4 regions of the Arthrobacter sp. FW306-05-C genome follow, and region 3 is predicted to be linked to each of the others. Evidence: riboswitches for the same ligand, from Rfam matches in the RefSeq annotation. Region 3 holds a riboswitch; each other region holds the start of a gene.

Region 1 (3,910 bases), 1.4 Mb from region 3:
CTTCGGACCGCACATGGAGCAAAAGTGCGCCGTCTTGGCCGGTTCGGCCGGTAGCGTCTCATCGTGGAACGACTCCGCGGTCACGGGGTCCAGGGACAGCGCGAACTGGTCCCGCCAGCGGAATTCGAATCTCGCCTTGGACAGGGCGTCATCGCGCTCATGCGCCCCGGGGTGGCCCTTGGCCAGGTCCGCGGCGTGCGCTGCGATCTTGTACGTGATCACGCCCGTTTTCACGTCGTCCTTGTTGGGCAGGCCCAGGTGTTCCTTCGGCGTGACGTAGCAGAGCATGGCTGTGCCGTACCGGGCGATCTCGGTGGCGCCAATGGCCGAGGTGATGTGGTCATACCCGGGCGCCACATCCGTCACCAGGGGCCCCAGGGTATAGAAGGGCGCACCCTTGCACAGCTCCTGCTGCCGCTCCACGTTCTCGCGGACCAGGTGGAAGGGAACGTGGCCCGGCCCCTCCACCATCACCTGCACGTCGTACTCCCAGGCCCGCTGCGTCAGCTCGGCCAGCGTGTCCAGCTCCGCGAACTGGGCCGCGTCGTTGGCGTCAGCGGTGGAACCGGGGCGCAGACCGTCACCCAGGGAAAACGCAACGTCGTACTTCGCGAAGATCTCGCATAGCTCATCGAAGTGCGTGTACAGGAAGTTTTCCTGGTGGTGGGCCAGGCACCAGCCGGCCATGATCGAGCCGCCGCGCGAGACGATGCCCGTTACGCGGTTGGCTGTGAGCGGGACGTACCGCAGCAGCACGCCGGCGTGGATGGTCATGTAGTCAACGCCCTGCTCGCACTGTTCAATGACAGTGTCGCGGAAAATCTCCCATGTCAGCGCGTTGGCCTCGCCGTTGACCTTTTCCAGGGCTTGGTAGATCGGCACTGTCCCGATGGGGACGGGGGAGTTCCGGATGATCCATTCCCGCGTGGTGTGGATGTCATCGCCGGTGGACAAATCCATCACCGTGTCGGCACCCCACTGCGTGGCCCACTGCAGCTTGTCCACCTCCTCCGCGATGGAGCTGGTGACCGCGGAATTGCCGATGTTGGCGTTGATCTTCACCAGGAAGGCCTTGCCGATGATCATCGGCTCGGACTCGGAATGGTTGATGTTGCTGGGGATGATCGCGCGGCCGGCGGCCAGCTCGCTGCGGACCAGCTCGACGTCGCAGTTTTCCCGCAGCGCCACGAACCGCATTTCCTGGGTGATGATCCCCTGCCGGGCATAGTGCATCTGCGTCACTGTCCGGCCGTCGACGGCGCGGCGGGGCACCGGCCGGGCGCCCTTCCATTCTGCAGAGGCGGCACCCCGGCGGACCGCCGAGCGGCCGTCATCGAGCAGGTTGCGCTCCCTGCCGGTGTACGCCTCGGTGTCTGCCCGTGCCTCAATCCACTCCGAACGGAAGGGCTGAAGGCCCCGGACGGGGTCGCTGCCCGGCCCCGCTGTCCGGTAGGTGCGGAACGGTTCGTTGGGCCGGCCGTTGGGGGATGGCTCAAGGGAAATTTCCGTTACCGGCACCCGGATCCCGGCGCCGGGATCTTCGATAAAGGCCAGCGAATGCGACTTCAGGGACTGGGTCACCTGAAGTGCTGTCTGAGCGTCCGCTGTTGTTTCGGCCTGGATTTGGGCAGCGTTTAACTGGGTGTTTTGTGTACTCAAGGGAATACTCACTTCCTTCGCCGGCATTACCCGGACAGGTTCAACGGTCGCAGGCCGCGTCAGCCCGATCTCAGCCCCTGCAGGGGCACCCGTGTGGTCAGGAACGAAGCTACCACAGGCCCCTGGGACCGCGTTGTCACAATCCGCGGTGCTAGCCTGTCCGGGCAATGAAAGGAAGTCCTGATGCCACAAGTCATTGAATTCAGCGGACCCGTCCTGACCGGACCCGACAGCATCCGGTACGGGCTTTGGTCCGTGGACGGGAGCCTCACCTTCACCCGTCCCGTGACGGAGCCGGGCAGGGTCCTCCATGGCTGGGTACTGCCGGGTTTCGTTGACGTGCACTGCCACATCGGGCTGGGACCGGGCGGCCCCGTTGACGCCGCCACGGCTGCGGAGCAGGCCCTGGCTGACCTCAACGCAGGAACCCTGCTGGTCCGTGACGCCGGTTCACCGGCCGACACCCGCTGGATGCAGGGCGGCAGGGATTTCCCGCTGCTGATCCGTGCCGGGCGGCACATCGCCCGAACGCGGCGCTACCTGCGCGGCTTCGCGGAGGAAGTGGAGCCGGAGGGCCTCGTGGAGGCCGTCCGCAAGCAGGCGCGCGACGGCGACGGCTGGGTCAAGCTGGTGGGGGACTGGATTGACCGCGGCGCCGGTGACCTGGCCCCTTCCTTTCCCGCCGCCGTCGTCCGTGACGCCGTCCAGGCAGCGCATGACGAAGGTGCCCGGGTGACCGCCCACTGTTTCGCCGAGGACACCCTGGACCTGATGCTGGATGCCGGAATCGACTGCATTGAACATGCCACGGGCCTCCTGCCCCGCCACCTGCCCCGGTTCGCCGAACAGGGCATACCGATCGTGCCCACCCTCATCAATATCGCCACCTTTCCGGACATCGCGGCGCAGGCGGATTCCAAGTTCCCGCGCTACGCCGCCCACATGCGCGCCCTGTGGGAACGCAGGCTGGAACGGGTGGCCGAGGCCCACGCAGCCGGCGTGCGCATCTTTGCCGGAACCGATGCCGGCAGCACAATCCGCCACGGCAGGATCGCGGACGAAATCCTTGAACTGCACGGCGCCGGCCTGCCAATGACTGCAGCACTGGATGCCGCATGCTGGGCCGCCCGGACCTGGCTGGGGGCGGGCGTCCTGGCGGAAGGAGCGCGGGCCGACGCGGTGGTGTGCCGGGAAGACCCCCGGGCCGTGCCGGAGACCATCAGGTCGCTTGAGCATGTGGTGCTGGGCGGCCGCATCATCCGCTGACCAGAGGGCCCTTGGGGACTTGGAATAAATTGAAGGTTCAAGTAATTTTAATGTGTGACAGGCCGCCATTGGGACGGCCTCCAACACAAGGAGCCATCAATGACCGCAGCAGCCAGCAGCCAGGATCTTCTTCCTGCCGACCTCGCCATGGGCACCGTGATGCTCAAGGTGGGCGACATGAAGCTCATGGCCGACTACTACCAGCGCGCGCTGGGACTCGAGGTGGTGGCTGAGCAGGACGGCGGACTCTACCTTGGCCGGCTCGGCAGGCCGCTGGTCCACCTGGCCCCGGCGCCGGGACTGCATATTCCCGGCAGGGGAGAGGCGGGCCTGTTCCACACCGCCCTGCTGTTCGAAGACCAGGCTTCCCTGGCCGCCACCGTCGCCACGGCCGCCCAGTACGAGCCGCGGTCCTTCACCGGCAGCGCCGACCACTTGGTGAGCGAGGCCTTCTATTTCACCGACCCCGAGGGCAACGGCATTGAACTGTACTGGGACCGCCCGCGCAGCAACTGGTCCTGGAACGGGACGGACGTCGTCATGGACAGCCTTGCCCTCCCGCCGCAGCGCTACCTGGAGCAGTACCTCACCGAAGAGTCGCTGGAAGGCCAGCGCCGGACAACCGCAGGCGTTGGCCACGTGCACCTCCAGGTGGGTCACGTCCAGGCCGCCCGGGACTTCTACGTGGGAACCCTCGGCTTCGAAAAGACGGCCGGCTGGCACGGGCAGGCATTGTTTGTTTCCGCCGGCCGCTACCACCACCACATGGCAATGAACGTCTGGAACAGCCGCGGTGCCGGGCCGCGCAAGGACACCCTGGGGCTCGGTGAGGTGCTGATTGAAGTTCCTTCAGGGGACGACGTCGGGGCGCTGGCGGACCGCCTCAAGGTTGCCGGAGTGGCCTCGCACCACACCGGTGCCGAGCTCCGCTTCGAGGACCCGTGGCGCAACCGGATCCGGGTAGCCGTCCGCTGACGGGTGGACT
Region 2 (3,910 bases), 1.1 Mb from region 3:
CATCCTCGGGGACGGTCCCGTCGAAGGCGGTGTAGGAGGCTCCGCGGAACAGCATGCCTGCCGAATGCATGATGGCCAGCTGCCGCGGATCGGTGGGGTCCAGGGACCGCAGATACTCGCCATAGCTGACTTCGCCGTCCCATGGCCTGCCCAGCACCTCGGTCTGCAGGCGAAAATGCTTCAGGGACCGTTCGTCCGGGGCCGGCATGGTGCGCAGGATGCCCACCTTGCCCTCCAGCATGAGCTGCGCCGCCGCCATCCCGGTCATCAGCGAAATCTGCGCGTTCCAGTCCTCCACCGGAAGCTGTGGAACAGCGTCAATCCGGTAGCCGCCGTCGGGCAGCTGGACAATCTCCTGCTCAGGCATGTTCAGGCTTGCACCTTCACGCGCCCGTTCCAGTGCCACCCGCTTCAGGCCCACCTCACGGAGCAGCTGGAGCACGGGCGGGGCGGTCCCGGCGTCGAGGGCTGCCTGGGCGCCCCGGTAGCTGAGCTTGTCGCGGCTGCGGACCCGCGCGCGACGGACGCTGACCGTCAGTACGGTTGCTTCGCCGTCGAGCGTGAAATCCCAGACGAAGGCCGAACACTCCTGGCCGGGCAGCAGGCTCCCGGCCCCTTCGCTGATGATCTCCGGGTGAAGCGGGATCCGGCCGTCAGGAGCGTAGAACGTCTGTCCGCGCCGCCGCGTCTCCGCGTCCAGGGGGCCTCCCGGCGCAACGAAGGCTGGAACATCGGCGATCGCGTACATCACGCGGTAGCCATCCCCGTCCAATTCAATGAACACTGCCTGGTCCAGGTCCGTGGTGGACGCCGGGTCGATGGTGACAAACTCGACGGCGGTCAGGTCGTAGGACGGCAGCTGCAGCGCCGCAACGGCAGCCAGGGCGTCTTCCACGGCTTCGGCGGGATAAGGACCCGGAAGCTCAAGCTCCGTCCGCAGCAGGCCCAACGCCTCTTCCAAGGCGTTCTTATGGTCGTGGACGTTGGGAGCCAGCCGATGATGTGACACAAAATTCAGCGTAGCCCCAAGTTCCGCGATTAAGCAGGCTCAGGAACCGGCAGCGTCCAGCGCGTCGAGGAGGGAGGCAGCAGCGGCGGCGGGATCAGGGGCTTCGGTGATGGCCCGGACCACCACGATCCTGCGCGCACCCGCCTCCGCCACATGGCGGACGTTGCCGTGGTCGATGCCGCCGATGGCAAACCAGGGCACCGGGTCCGCAGCCTGCCGTGACGCCTCGGCCGCGTACTTGACCAGTTCGGGACCGACGGCGGCCCTGCCGGGTTTGGTGGGCGTAGCCCAGACGGGGCCCACGCAGAAGTAGTCCAGCCCGGACGGTGCGGCAGTTGCGGCAAGGGCGGCATCCACCTGTTCGGGTGTATGGCTGGAGAGTCCGATGGCGGCGTTGCCGTCGACCAGCGTGCGTGCGGCCGCCAGCGGCAGGTCCTTCTGGCCGATATGGAACACCGGGGCCCCGGAAAGCACAGCGATGTCGGCGCGGTCGTTGACCGCCCACAGCTTGCCGTGCCGCACCGCCACTTCCTTCAGCACAGCCAAAAGGTCCAGTTCCTCGGCTGCCTCGATGGTCTTGTCGCGCAGCTGAATGATGTCCACGCCGCCGGCAAATGCCGCGTCCACGAACTCCGCAAAATCGCCGCGGTCCCGCCGTGCATCGGTGCAGAGATACAGGCGGGCAGCCTTGAGGGCCTCGCTGTCGCGGGCGTTGACAACCTCGGCATTGGCAACTCCGCCGGCCGGAGCGTGGGAACCTGCGGGAAGGGAAGGGGTGGTCGCATTCATGCCTGCAAGCCTAATTCCTCTAAACTGGGGAGGTACTGCGGGAGCCCGCGGCAGCTGTCACAAAGCGCCGGGCTGAGAGGGCGTCAGAGCCGACCGCTTGACCTGATCCGGTTAATGCCGGCGTAGGGAAGGAACCCAGATGCGTACCCCCGGCACCACCCAGCCCTCGTCCGTTGATGCGTCCATTCCCTCCACCCTTCGTGCCGACGTCGCCGTCATTGGCGGGGGAGTGGTGGGACACGGTATCGCCTGGGAAGTGCAGCGTTCCGGACGCTCCGTCGTCCTCATTGACGACGCGCCAGGTTCCGGCGCGAGCTGGGCTGCCGCCGGCATGCTGGCCCCCGTGAGCGAACTGCACTACCAGGAGGAGGACCTCCTGGAACTCATGCTGGAGGCATCGTCACGGTGGCCGGCATTCGCGGCCGCCGTCGCCGATGCATCGGGCACGGATTCCGGATACCTCACGACGCCGACACTCGCCGTGGGTGCCGACGCCGCCGACCGCCGCGCCCTGATGGACCTGCGCACAGTTCAACAGGCGAGCGGGCTGTCCGTGGAACCCTTGACCGTCCGGGAGGCCCGCAAACGCGAACCCCTCCTCAGCCCCGCCATCGCCTGCGCCCTCGATACCCCGGGGGACCACCAGGTGGATCCCCGCCGGCTGGTGGCGGCCCTGCGGCTGGCACTGGCCGGCGGCGTCCGCGAAACGCACCACCTGGCCGTGGCAGGGGCAGTGGACGGTTACGCAGTGCCGGAGCGGGCAAGCGGGCTGTTGTGGGAGGACGGCATCGTTACGGGGGTTCGGCTCGCCGGTGGCGGCACCGTCCTGGCAGCGGAAACCGTGGTGGCCAACGGGCTGCAGGCGGGGGCGCTCGCGGACCTCCCCCATGGCCTCGAGCTGCCCCTGCGTCCCGTCCACGGGGACATCCTCCGGCTTGCGGTGCCCGGCCACCTCCAGCCCCTGGTGACCGCAACGGTGCGGGGACTGGTGCACGGAGTTCCGGTGTACATCGTTCCGCGCCGGGACGGGACCGTGGTGATCGGAGCCACCCAGCGCGAGGACGCCCTGTCCGACGCCGTCAGTGCCGGCGGCGTCTACCAGCTGCTGCGCGATGCCCAGGCGCTGGTGCCCGCGGTCGCCGAGCTCGAACTTCTGGAGTGCACCGCCCGGGCCCGCCCGGGAACCCCGGACAATGCGCCGCTGCTGGGAAGGGTGCCGGTGGACCTGGCCTTAAGAAGCGAAGGGTCCGCAACGGAAGCCGGTTACGTTCCGGGGCTCATCATCGCCACCGGTTTTTTCCGGCACGGCGTCCTGCTCACACCCGCTGCAGCAGCGATCTGCACGGATCTGCTCGACGGAAAAGCCGACCCCCGCTGGGTCCCCTTCCGCCCGGGCCGGTTCTCCGGCCTGGGAACGGCCACCCACGGCCTCCACGACAATGGCACCCACACCAAGGAAACAGCGTGAACATCACCCTCAACGGAAACCCGCACACGGTGGCCGACGGCGCCTCCATCACCACACTCGTCAGCCAGGTCACCGGACGCCCGCTGGCTGACAACGGGCAGGCGACGGACGGCGGGAAGCTGGGCGTCGCCGTCGCCCATAACGCCCAGGTGGTGCCGCGCAGCCAATGGTTCGCCACGGCGCTCGCCGAGGGCGACGACATCGAACTCGTTACAGCAGTACAGGGAGGCTGACGCCATGACCGAAACCAGCACCATCAACCCCGCCGGAAACCCCGGTGCCGGCGACGCCCTGGTGATTGACGGCGTCGCCCTGGAATCCCGCCTCATTATGGGCACCGGCGGGGCGCCCAGCCTGGATGGCCTGGGCGCAGCACTCCTGGCCTCCGGCACCGCCCTGACCACCGTGGCCATGCGGCGCTACTCACCCGCCGAAACCGGCTCGCTGTTCCAGCTGCTGGTGGACCACGGGATCCGGGTGCTGCCCAACACCGCCGGCTGCTTCACCGCCAGGGATGCTGTGCTCACAGCGGAACTCGCGCGGGAAGCCCTGGAAACGGACTGGGTGAAGCTCGAGGTCATCGCCGACGAGCAGACCCTCCTGCCGGACGCCGTGGAGCTCGTGGAAGCCACGGAGCAGCTGGT
Region 3 (3,910 bases):
GCGTACCACGTGAGCGGATTCCAGGTGATGGACGACGGCGGCGAGGGCCTCGCGCGTATAGCGGACGTCGTCGTCCGCTACGACAAGGAACGGCGCACCCGGGGTGCGCACGCCGGTCATGACGCCTGCCACCTTGCCGTTACTGGCCTGCCCGTGAAGGGCAATGCTGTCCGGCGGGGTGTCCGGCCGGATGTGGCGGACCGCTGCGGGAAACGTGGCACGGTGCCGGTCGAAGAGGTCGGGGTCTGAGCCGTCCACCACGGTGACCGGGATCCAGCCCACCAGTTGGCGGAGGTAACCGGCCAACTCTGCCAGGCCCGAGTCCTCCGTCCAGCGCAGGGGAAGGATGTACTCCGCATCGGGGACCAAACGGGGACGCCCTTCCCTTGCCCCGGGAGTGACTGTCGCGGGCGCGGCTGTCACGCTGCCGCCGGCACGGCCGCCCGGAGCGATGTCTGCCCGGCTTCCCAGGACGACATCAGGTGCGCGGTAAGGCGGGTGTCGATGGCCATGACCGCCGTCGCCCCGAACAGGACATCGGCAAGCAGTTGCGGTTCGGCTTCCACCAGGCCGCCGGCGAGGTCCCGTCCCGCAATCTGTTCGTGCACGGCGTCGGCCTCCACGTGCTCGTCAAAGTAGTGCGTGATGTCAGGGCCGAAGCCGTGCCGGCGGAATCCGTTGCCGTAGAAGCGGTTGGGCTGCGAGGAGGTCATTTCGTAGATGGCGAGGTGCCCGGTGATGGCACCGCGGAGCCGGCGGTTCAGGCCGCAGAGCGACATGAGGTTGACGGAAGCCAGGGAGATTGCCGGGACCGTGTCCACGTAGGCGCCGTAGCTGTCATCCAGGCCCAGGCCTCGCATGGTCCGGGCGAACAGCGCGCTGTGCATCCGCTCAGGCCGGCCGCCGCCGTATTCGTCCGCCTGGATTTCCACCAGGGCCGCCTTCGGCCTGCCGCTGAGCCGCGGAATGGCCCAGGTGTGCGGGTCGGCTTCCTTCAGCTGGTACATGGATTTGTGGACCAGGAACTCCTTGAGCTGGTCCAGGGTGGCTTTCCGGGCCACGTAGCGGGACAGGCTGGGGCCGGTGTCCGTGGCGGCCAGGCCGAAGAGGACGTCGGCAACGGCGTCACTGGTCATGGCAATTCCGTCGGGCAGTTCGAAGTTTCCTGCCGCCTCCTTGGCGGCAGCGCGCAGTGCCGCTTCGAAGGGTTCCTCGATCAGCCGCCGGACCCTGATCAGCGCAGGCTCCCACTCCCAGCTGTCTGAAACGCCGTCCAGTCCGGAGTAATGGAGTTCGTAAAGGCAGAATAGTGCGAGTTGGATGTCCTCGTCGGCAATGATGTCGCCGGTTCCGGCCAGCTGCCGCACCATCAGGGAGTACAGCCCATCCAGGCCTGGCCCCGCGGCGTCCGGAGCCTGCGCCAGGACTTTGAACAGTGCGCTGCTGACGGGGCCTCTGGTTTCCGGGATTCTCATGGTGCTCCTTGGTCTGCCGCGCTGCTGACGGGAACGAACGCGGGGCCGACCATGGTGAGTCCCATGTGCCCGTACTCCTCGAAACCCGGGAGACAACATAGTAAGCATGATTACTAATAAAAGCTAAGCGCGCTTATTTCCATGCCTCGCGCCACCACGCACGGCCGGTCACATCCTGTCCGGTTGGCGCCCGCAGCCCTCAATCCAGCGCCGTTCGGTGTAAACTGGACCACGCCCGGATGGGCAAATCAAAAGCCTTACCCAAACCAAAAAGCAACACTAAAAACGACAGGGGAGCGCCGCCGTCGGGCATCCTGGCTAAAGCCGGGCACCGCAGGTGGGCGCTGAGAGTGCGGACAGCCGCAGACCCTCGAACCTGATCCGGTTAGTACCGGCGCAAGGGAGTCGAGTTCTCAAAGTGTCGCGGCTGCACGGCAACGGGCCGTCAGCCGGTCCACTTTCCCCTCCTGTTTCCCAGGAGGATCACATGAGCACTGCAGCAATCAAGAAGACCACCAGCAGGTCCTGGCGCGTCGTGGACATCGTGGTGGCCGCGCTGGTGGCCATCGCCGGCGGCGTCATCTTCTGGGCATGGGACCAAGGCGCGGCAGCACTGTCCGCCCCCATGAACGCGGCCTACCCGCCGCTCACCGGTCTGCTGGCCGGCGGATGGATGATTCCGGGCGTGCTGGGCATGCTCATCATCCGCAAGCCGGGCGCGGCGCTGTTCTGCGAGACCGTGGCCGCCACCGGAGAGCTGCTTATGGGCTCGCAGTACGGCGCCTCGGTCCTGTTCTCGGGGTTAATCCAGGGCCTGGGTGCGGAGATCATCTTCATCATCTTCGCCTACCGCAAGTTCAACCTGCCCGTCTCCCTGCTGGCAGGCGCCGCGGCCGGCTTCTTCTGCGGCCTGAATGACTCGTTCGCGCCGTGGGGCTGGAACATCGCCTACTCAGGTGCGGACAAGTTCGCCTACATCGTCCTCGCCACGATATCCGGCGCCGTCCTGGCCGGAGGCCTGTCCTGGCTCGCCACCCGCGGCCTGGCCCGCACCGGCGTATTGAGCTCCTTCGCGTCCCGCAGGGCTGCCACGGAGCCAGTCTTCTCCTGATGGCACCCTCCCAGGGCGCAGCCGGCGCCGTCCGCCCCGCGGCGGTCACTGCCCGCGGCTGGGGCTGGCGGCATGCCGGCAGGGCCAGGCCCGCCGTCCATGCCCTTGACCTGGACATCAGCCCCGGCGAGCGGGTGCTGCTGCTGGGCCCCTCGGGCGCCGGAAAGTCGACGCTCCTGCATGCGCTGGCCGGCGTACTGGGAGACATTGACGACGACGGCGAGGCGGGCGACGCCGACGAGTCGGGTTCGCTGCTGGTTGACGGCGCTGTGCCCCGCTCCCAGCGCGGCCGCGCCGGCCTGATGCAGCAGGACCCGGAGACGCAGGTGGTCCTGTCGCGGGTGGGGGACGATGTCGCGTTCGGAGCCGAGAACCTTGCCGTGCCGCGTGACGCCATCTGGGCGCGCGTGCACGAGGCGCTTGCCGACGTCGGACTGTCCCACCTCCCGCTGGACCACCCGACGTCGGCCCTGTCCGGCGGGCAAAAGCAGCGCCTGGCGCTGGCGGGGATCCTGGCCATGCGCCCGGGGCTGATCCTGCTGGATGAGCCCACCGCCAACCTGGACCCGGACGGGGTGCTGGAAGTCCGCGACGCCGTGGCGCGCTGCCTGGACAAGACCGGGGCCACCCTGGTGGTGGTGGAGCACCGGGTGTCGGTGTGGAAGGACCTGGTGGACCGGATCGTGGTCCTGCAGCCGGGCTCCGCCTCCGAGCCCGCCGTGCTGTTGGACGGGCCGCCGGACCGGGTACTCAGTGAGGCGCGCACCATGCTCGCCGCGGCGGGGGTGTGGGTTCCAGGCTACGTCCCGGCCACCCGTGCCCGGGCTGCGGTGCAGGCGCCGGGAACGGGGAATCTCCTGCTGGCGGCCGAACAGCTGGGTGTTTCCCGCGAACGACCCCGTCGCAAGGGCTTCCGGAAGATCCCGCCCGTCCCCGTCCAGGAAGGCGTGGCCGCGCAGGTCCGCGCCGGGCAAGCCCTGGCCATCACCGGTCCCAACGGCGCCGGCAAGTCGACCTTCGCGCTGACCCTTGCCGGCCTCCTGGAACCGGTCTCCGGGAAAGTCTCCGCCACCCTGGACCTCAGCCGGGGTGCGGGCATCGACCCGTTCCGGTGGAAGGCCGAGCAATTGATTTCCCGCGTAGGGACGGTGTTCCAGGAGCCTGAGCACCAGTTCGTGACCGGCAAAGTGCTGGATGAGCTGCGCTTTGGCCCCCGGCACCTGGGCCATGGCGAGGACCGGGTTGACGAGCTGCTGGAGCGGCTGCGGCTCACCCAGCTGGTGGATGCGAACCCGTACACGCTCTCCGGCGGTGAAAAGCGGCG
Region 4 (3,910 bases), 1.5 Mb from region 3:
GAAGCGGTGAACCTCGAGGGCAAGCAGCGCCGCATCGAAAACGCGCTGAAGTCCGGCGATACCGTCCTGGTCCAGGTCACCAAGGACCCCGTGGGCCACAAGGGTGCCCGCCTCACCAGCCAGATCTCGCTGCCCGGACGCTACCTGGTGTACGTGCCCGGCGGGTCCATGACCGGCATCTCCCGCAAGCTGCCCGACGTCGAACGGAACCGCCTCAAGCGCATCCTCAAAGACCGCCTGCCCGAGCACGCCGGCGTCATTGTCCGCACGGCCGCCGAGGGCGCTTCCGAGGAAGAGCTCACGCACGACATCAACAGGCTGCGGGCCCAGTGGGAAGGCATCGAAAGCCAGTCGGCCTCCACCAAGATCCTGGCCCCCGAACTGCTCTACGGCGAGCCGGACCTGACCATCAAGGTGGTCCGCGACGTCTTCAACGAGGACTTCTCCAAGCTCATCGTCTCGGGCGAGGAAGCCTGGGACACCATCGAGGCCTACGTAACCTACGTGGCCCCGGACCTGGTGGGCCGCCTCGAGAAGTGGACCAAGGACCAGGACATCTTCTCCGCTTGGCGCATCGACGAGCAGATCCACAAGGCCCTCGAACGGAAGGTCTTCCTTCCCTCGGGCGGCTCCCTGGTGATCGATCGCACCGAGGCCATGACCGTGGTGGACGTCAACACCGGCAAGTTCACCGGCAGCGGCGGCAACCTCGAGGAAACCGTCACCAAGAACAACCTCGAAGCTGCCGAGGAAGTGGTACGCCAGCTGCGGCTGCGCGACATCGGCGGCATTATCGTGATCGACTTCATCGACATGGTGCTCGAATCCAACCGCGACCTGGTGCTGCGCCGCCTGGTGGAATGCCTGGGCCGCGACCGGACCAAGCACCAGGTTGCCGAAGTGACCTCTCTCGGCCTGGTCCAGATGACCCGCAAGCGCATGGGCACCGGGCTCCTGGAAGTCTTCGGCGAGCAGTGCGAGGCCTGCGCCGGCCGCGGCGTGGTGACCCACGACGATCCCGTGGAGCACCGCCGGGCCAATGTCGTGGCCGCCGAGCACCACCACGTCCAGCGCAATGACAACCGGCCCGAAGCCCGGCCGGAAGCCCACCGCACCGAAAGCCAGCGGACCGACAACAACCAGCCGGGCGCACGTTCCGAACGAAAGCGGCGGCGCGGACGCAACGGCCAGCAGCCCGAGGCCGCTCCGGCTCCTGCCGTCCAGGTCCACACCGTCCACCCGGACCCTACGGACGCTGAGCGGCATGCCAAGGCAGAAGCAACCCGCCTTGCCCTGGCCAACATCGCCGCTGCTGCCCACGCCGCCCACCTGCACGACGAAGAGGTAGCGGCAACCCGGCAGGTGCCCGCCGCCCCGCCTGCGCCGGCTCCGGCGGAGGAGAAACACGACGCCGACGCCCCCACGCGTCCGGCGGCTGTCCTGACATTCGGTGGCGAGGAAGTCCCGCTTCCGTTCGTGGAGCATGCGGAGGAGCAGCAGCCCAAGCCGGCTCTCACCTTGGACCGGCTCGCTGAAGCGTTCGCCCACCTGGGCCAGCCGGCGTCGTCCGTGGAGGACGTTCCGGCGAGGACCGCGGAGGCGCCGCAGGCAGCCGAACCGTCCGCACCGGCACCGGCCACGCCGGAATCAGGGGCTGAAGCCGGGGGAGCGGAAGCCCGCACCGCGGTGGAAGTCCCAGGCGAAAAGGACTATTCGGACCACACGCTGGAACAGTCCCGGCAGCGCCGTCCGCGGCGCCACCGGGGTGCCAGCCGTGCGCAGGGTGCCGCCAACGAGACCGCCGTCCAGCACCACGAAAACGTCCAGTCGACTGCCGGAGGCCATTCGCACGCGGCCAAGGCCCCGGAAATGGATAAGGCACAGGCCACCGCCGAACCGGGCAAGGCGGCAGCGGAACCGATTATCCTCGGCGTCGGCGTCCCGGCTTCGGAGCTGTAAGCCGGAAGCCCCGGACAGGCAACAAAGACACATTCAGGAGTCCCCGCTTTGTGGACGGTTCCCCGGTGAATGACACGGGGAACAGTCCCAGGGCGGGGACTCCTGCGTGCGGCACCCACCCCTTTGCGGCAGGTGCTGTCACCTTTCCTGGGAATACGCCCCAGCGGCTAGGCTGGAAACCGACACGGGGTGCCGCGCAAAAGGCCGGCTGAGATCCACACCCGTTGAACCTGTCCGGCTAGTACCGGCGAAGGGATGTCTCTTGTCTTCAACCCTTTCCATGCCCCTGCCAGCTGCATTCGATGCACCCACTGCGTTGCCGGCAGGCCGTGACGTTCCACGCGTCCTCTCCATCGCGGGCTCGGACCCGTCAGGCGGAGCGGGCATCCAGGCAGACCTTAAGAGCATCGCCGCGCATGGCGGCTATGGCATGGCCGCCATCACCGCCCTCACAGCCCAGAACACCCAGGGCGTGCAGGCCGTGCACGTTCCTCCGGCCGCTTTCCTGGCCCAGCAGCTGGATGCCGTCAGCGACGACATCAACATCGACGCCGTCAAGATCGGCATGCTGGGTGACAGGGAAGTGATCCGCACTGTTCGCGGCTGGCTCGAAAAGGTGCGTCCCGACGTCGTGGTTCTCGATCCGGTGATGGTTGCCACCAGCGGCGACCGGCTGCTGAAGGAATCGGCGGAAGCGGCACTTCGGGAACTGCTGCCCCTTGCCCACCTCATCACCCCCAACCTGCCCGAGCTTGCCATGCTGATGGGCGCTGCCCCCGCGGAGAGCTGGGATGAGGCGCTGGCGCAGGGCAGGCGCCTGGCCGATGCCACCGGGGCCACAATCCTGGTCAAGGGCGGGCACCTGGCGGGGGAGCGCTGTCCGGACGCTCTGGTCAACACCGCGGGCCTGCTCGGGGAGGAGATAGTGGAAGTCCCGGGACCCCGTATTGCCACCCGCAACAGCCACGGCACGGGATGCTCCCTTTCCTCCGCAATGGCAACCGTGCAGGCACGCCTGGGAGACTGGGAAGCAACACTGCGGACCGTCAAGCCCTGGCTGGCCGGCGCCCTCGAGAACTCGGACCAGCTGTCAGTGGGCCGGGGGAACGGGCCAGTGCACCACTTCCACCATCTGCGGCCGGCACTGCAGGAAGGCGGCTTCGCGGCCCGGCTATGGACTGAAGCCCAACAGGACCTCGACGACATCTACGCGCTTGACTTCATCCGCGGCCTGGCCGCGGGAGACCTGGCCGAGAAGGACTTCGCCTACTACCTGGCCCAGGACGCCCTTTACCTCAACGGGTACTCCCGCGTTCTGGCCCGCACCAGCGCCCTGGCCCCCTCGGAGGCCGAACAGTTGTTCTGGGCAGGATCGGCCCAGAATTGCCTCGAAGTGGAAACGGAACTCCACCGCTCCTGGCTCAGCACCCGGCCGGTCCAGGGCGGCCTGGGCCCCGTCACCAAGGCCTACGTTGACCACCTCACAGCAGCATCGGCGTCGGGCAGCTACGCAGTCCTGGCGGCAGCCGTCCTGCCCTGCTTCTGGCTCTACGCCGAGGTGGGCAGGAAGCTGCACGCCCAGTTCCTTTCCAGCGGTGAGCCTGAAGGGCACGCCTACGCGGCGTGGCTGCGCACCTACGCCGACGAGGGCTTCGCCGAAGCCACCCGCCGGGCCATCGCCATCGTGGATGGGGCGGGGCGGAAAGCGTCGGACCATGAAAGAGCAGCGATGGTCACCGCGTTCAAGCAGTCCTGCCGCCTGGAAGTGGAGTTCTTCGACGCGCCGAGACTTCATTCCTGACCGCTGCCGGCAGCGCCGCCGCTATGATGGAGTGGCATGGTTGCGGTGCTGCCCGCCGGGTTTGTGGTTACTACCACAGCGGGGCCGCCGGAACCAGCCTCATTTGCGGCCGTGGACGGATTTAGCGTATTCTGGATCTTCGGTGCTTAC

What was found. Region 3 has a riboswitch for thiamine pyrophosphate ahead of LFT44_RS18695 (ECF transporter S component). Riboswitches for the same ligand answer to the same signal wherever they lie in the genome.
Region 1: another riboswitch for thiamine pyrophosphate. It lies ahead of thiC (phosphomethylpyrimidine synthase ThiC); the one in region 3 lies ahead of LFT44_RS18695 (ECF transporter S component).
Region 2: another riboswitch for thiamine pyrophosphate. It lies ahead of thiO (glycine oxidase ThiO); the one in region 3 lies ahead of LFT44_RS18695 (ECF transporter S component).
Region 4: another riboswitch for thiamine pyrophosphate. It lies ahead of thiD (bifunctional hydroxymethylpyrimidine kinase/phosphomethylpyrimidine kinase); the one in region 3 lies ahead of LFT44_RS18695 (ECF transporter S component).

What each region holds. Positions count from the first base shown of each region.
Region 1 is NZ_CP084556.1:2,584,798-2,588,707, reverse strand. It holds gene thiC (phosphomethylpyrimidine synthase ThiC) at 1-1,659, opposite strand, end outside; TPP riboswitch at 1,655-1,762, opposite strand; gene LFT44_RS12005 (amidohydrolase family protein) at 1,843-2,925, shown strand; gene LFT44_RS12000 (VOC family protein) at 3,025-3,900, shown strand.
Region 2 is NZ_CP084556.1:2,937,728-2,941,637, reverse strand. It holds gene LFT44_RS13585 (RNB domain-containing ribonuclease) at 1-1,009, opposite strand, end outside; gene thiE (thiamine phosphate synthase) at 1,049-1,798, opposite strand; TPP riboswitch at 1,826-1,944, shown strand; gene thiO (glycine oxidase ThiO) at 1,938-3,266, shown strand; gene thiS (sulfur carrier protein ThiS) at 3,263-3,499, shown strand; gene LFT44_RS13565 (thiazole synthase) at 3,504-3,910, shown strand, end outside.
Region 3 is NZ_CP084556.1:4,017,493-4,021,402, reverse strand. It holds gene LFT44_RS18705 (glycosyltransferase) at 1-369, opposite strand, end outside; gene LFT44_RS18700 (iron-containing redox enzyme family protein) at 420-1,475, opposite strand; TPP riboswitch at 1,756-1,896, shown strand; gene LFT44_RS18695 (ECF transporter S component) at 1,963-2,586, shown strand; gene LFT44_RS18690 (ABC transporter ATP-binding protein) at 2,586-3,910, shown strand, end outside.
Region 4 is NZ_CP084556.1:2,501,047-2,504,956, reverse strand. It holds gene LFT44_RS11585 (Rne/Rng family ribonuclease) at 1-1,959, shown strand, start outside; TPP riboswitch at 2,135-2,232, shown strand; gene thiD (bifunctional hydroxymethylpyrimidine kinase/phosphomethylpyrimidine kinase) at 2,240-3,760, shown strand.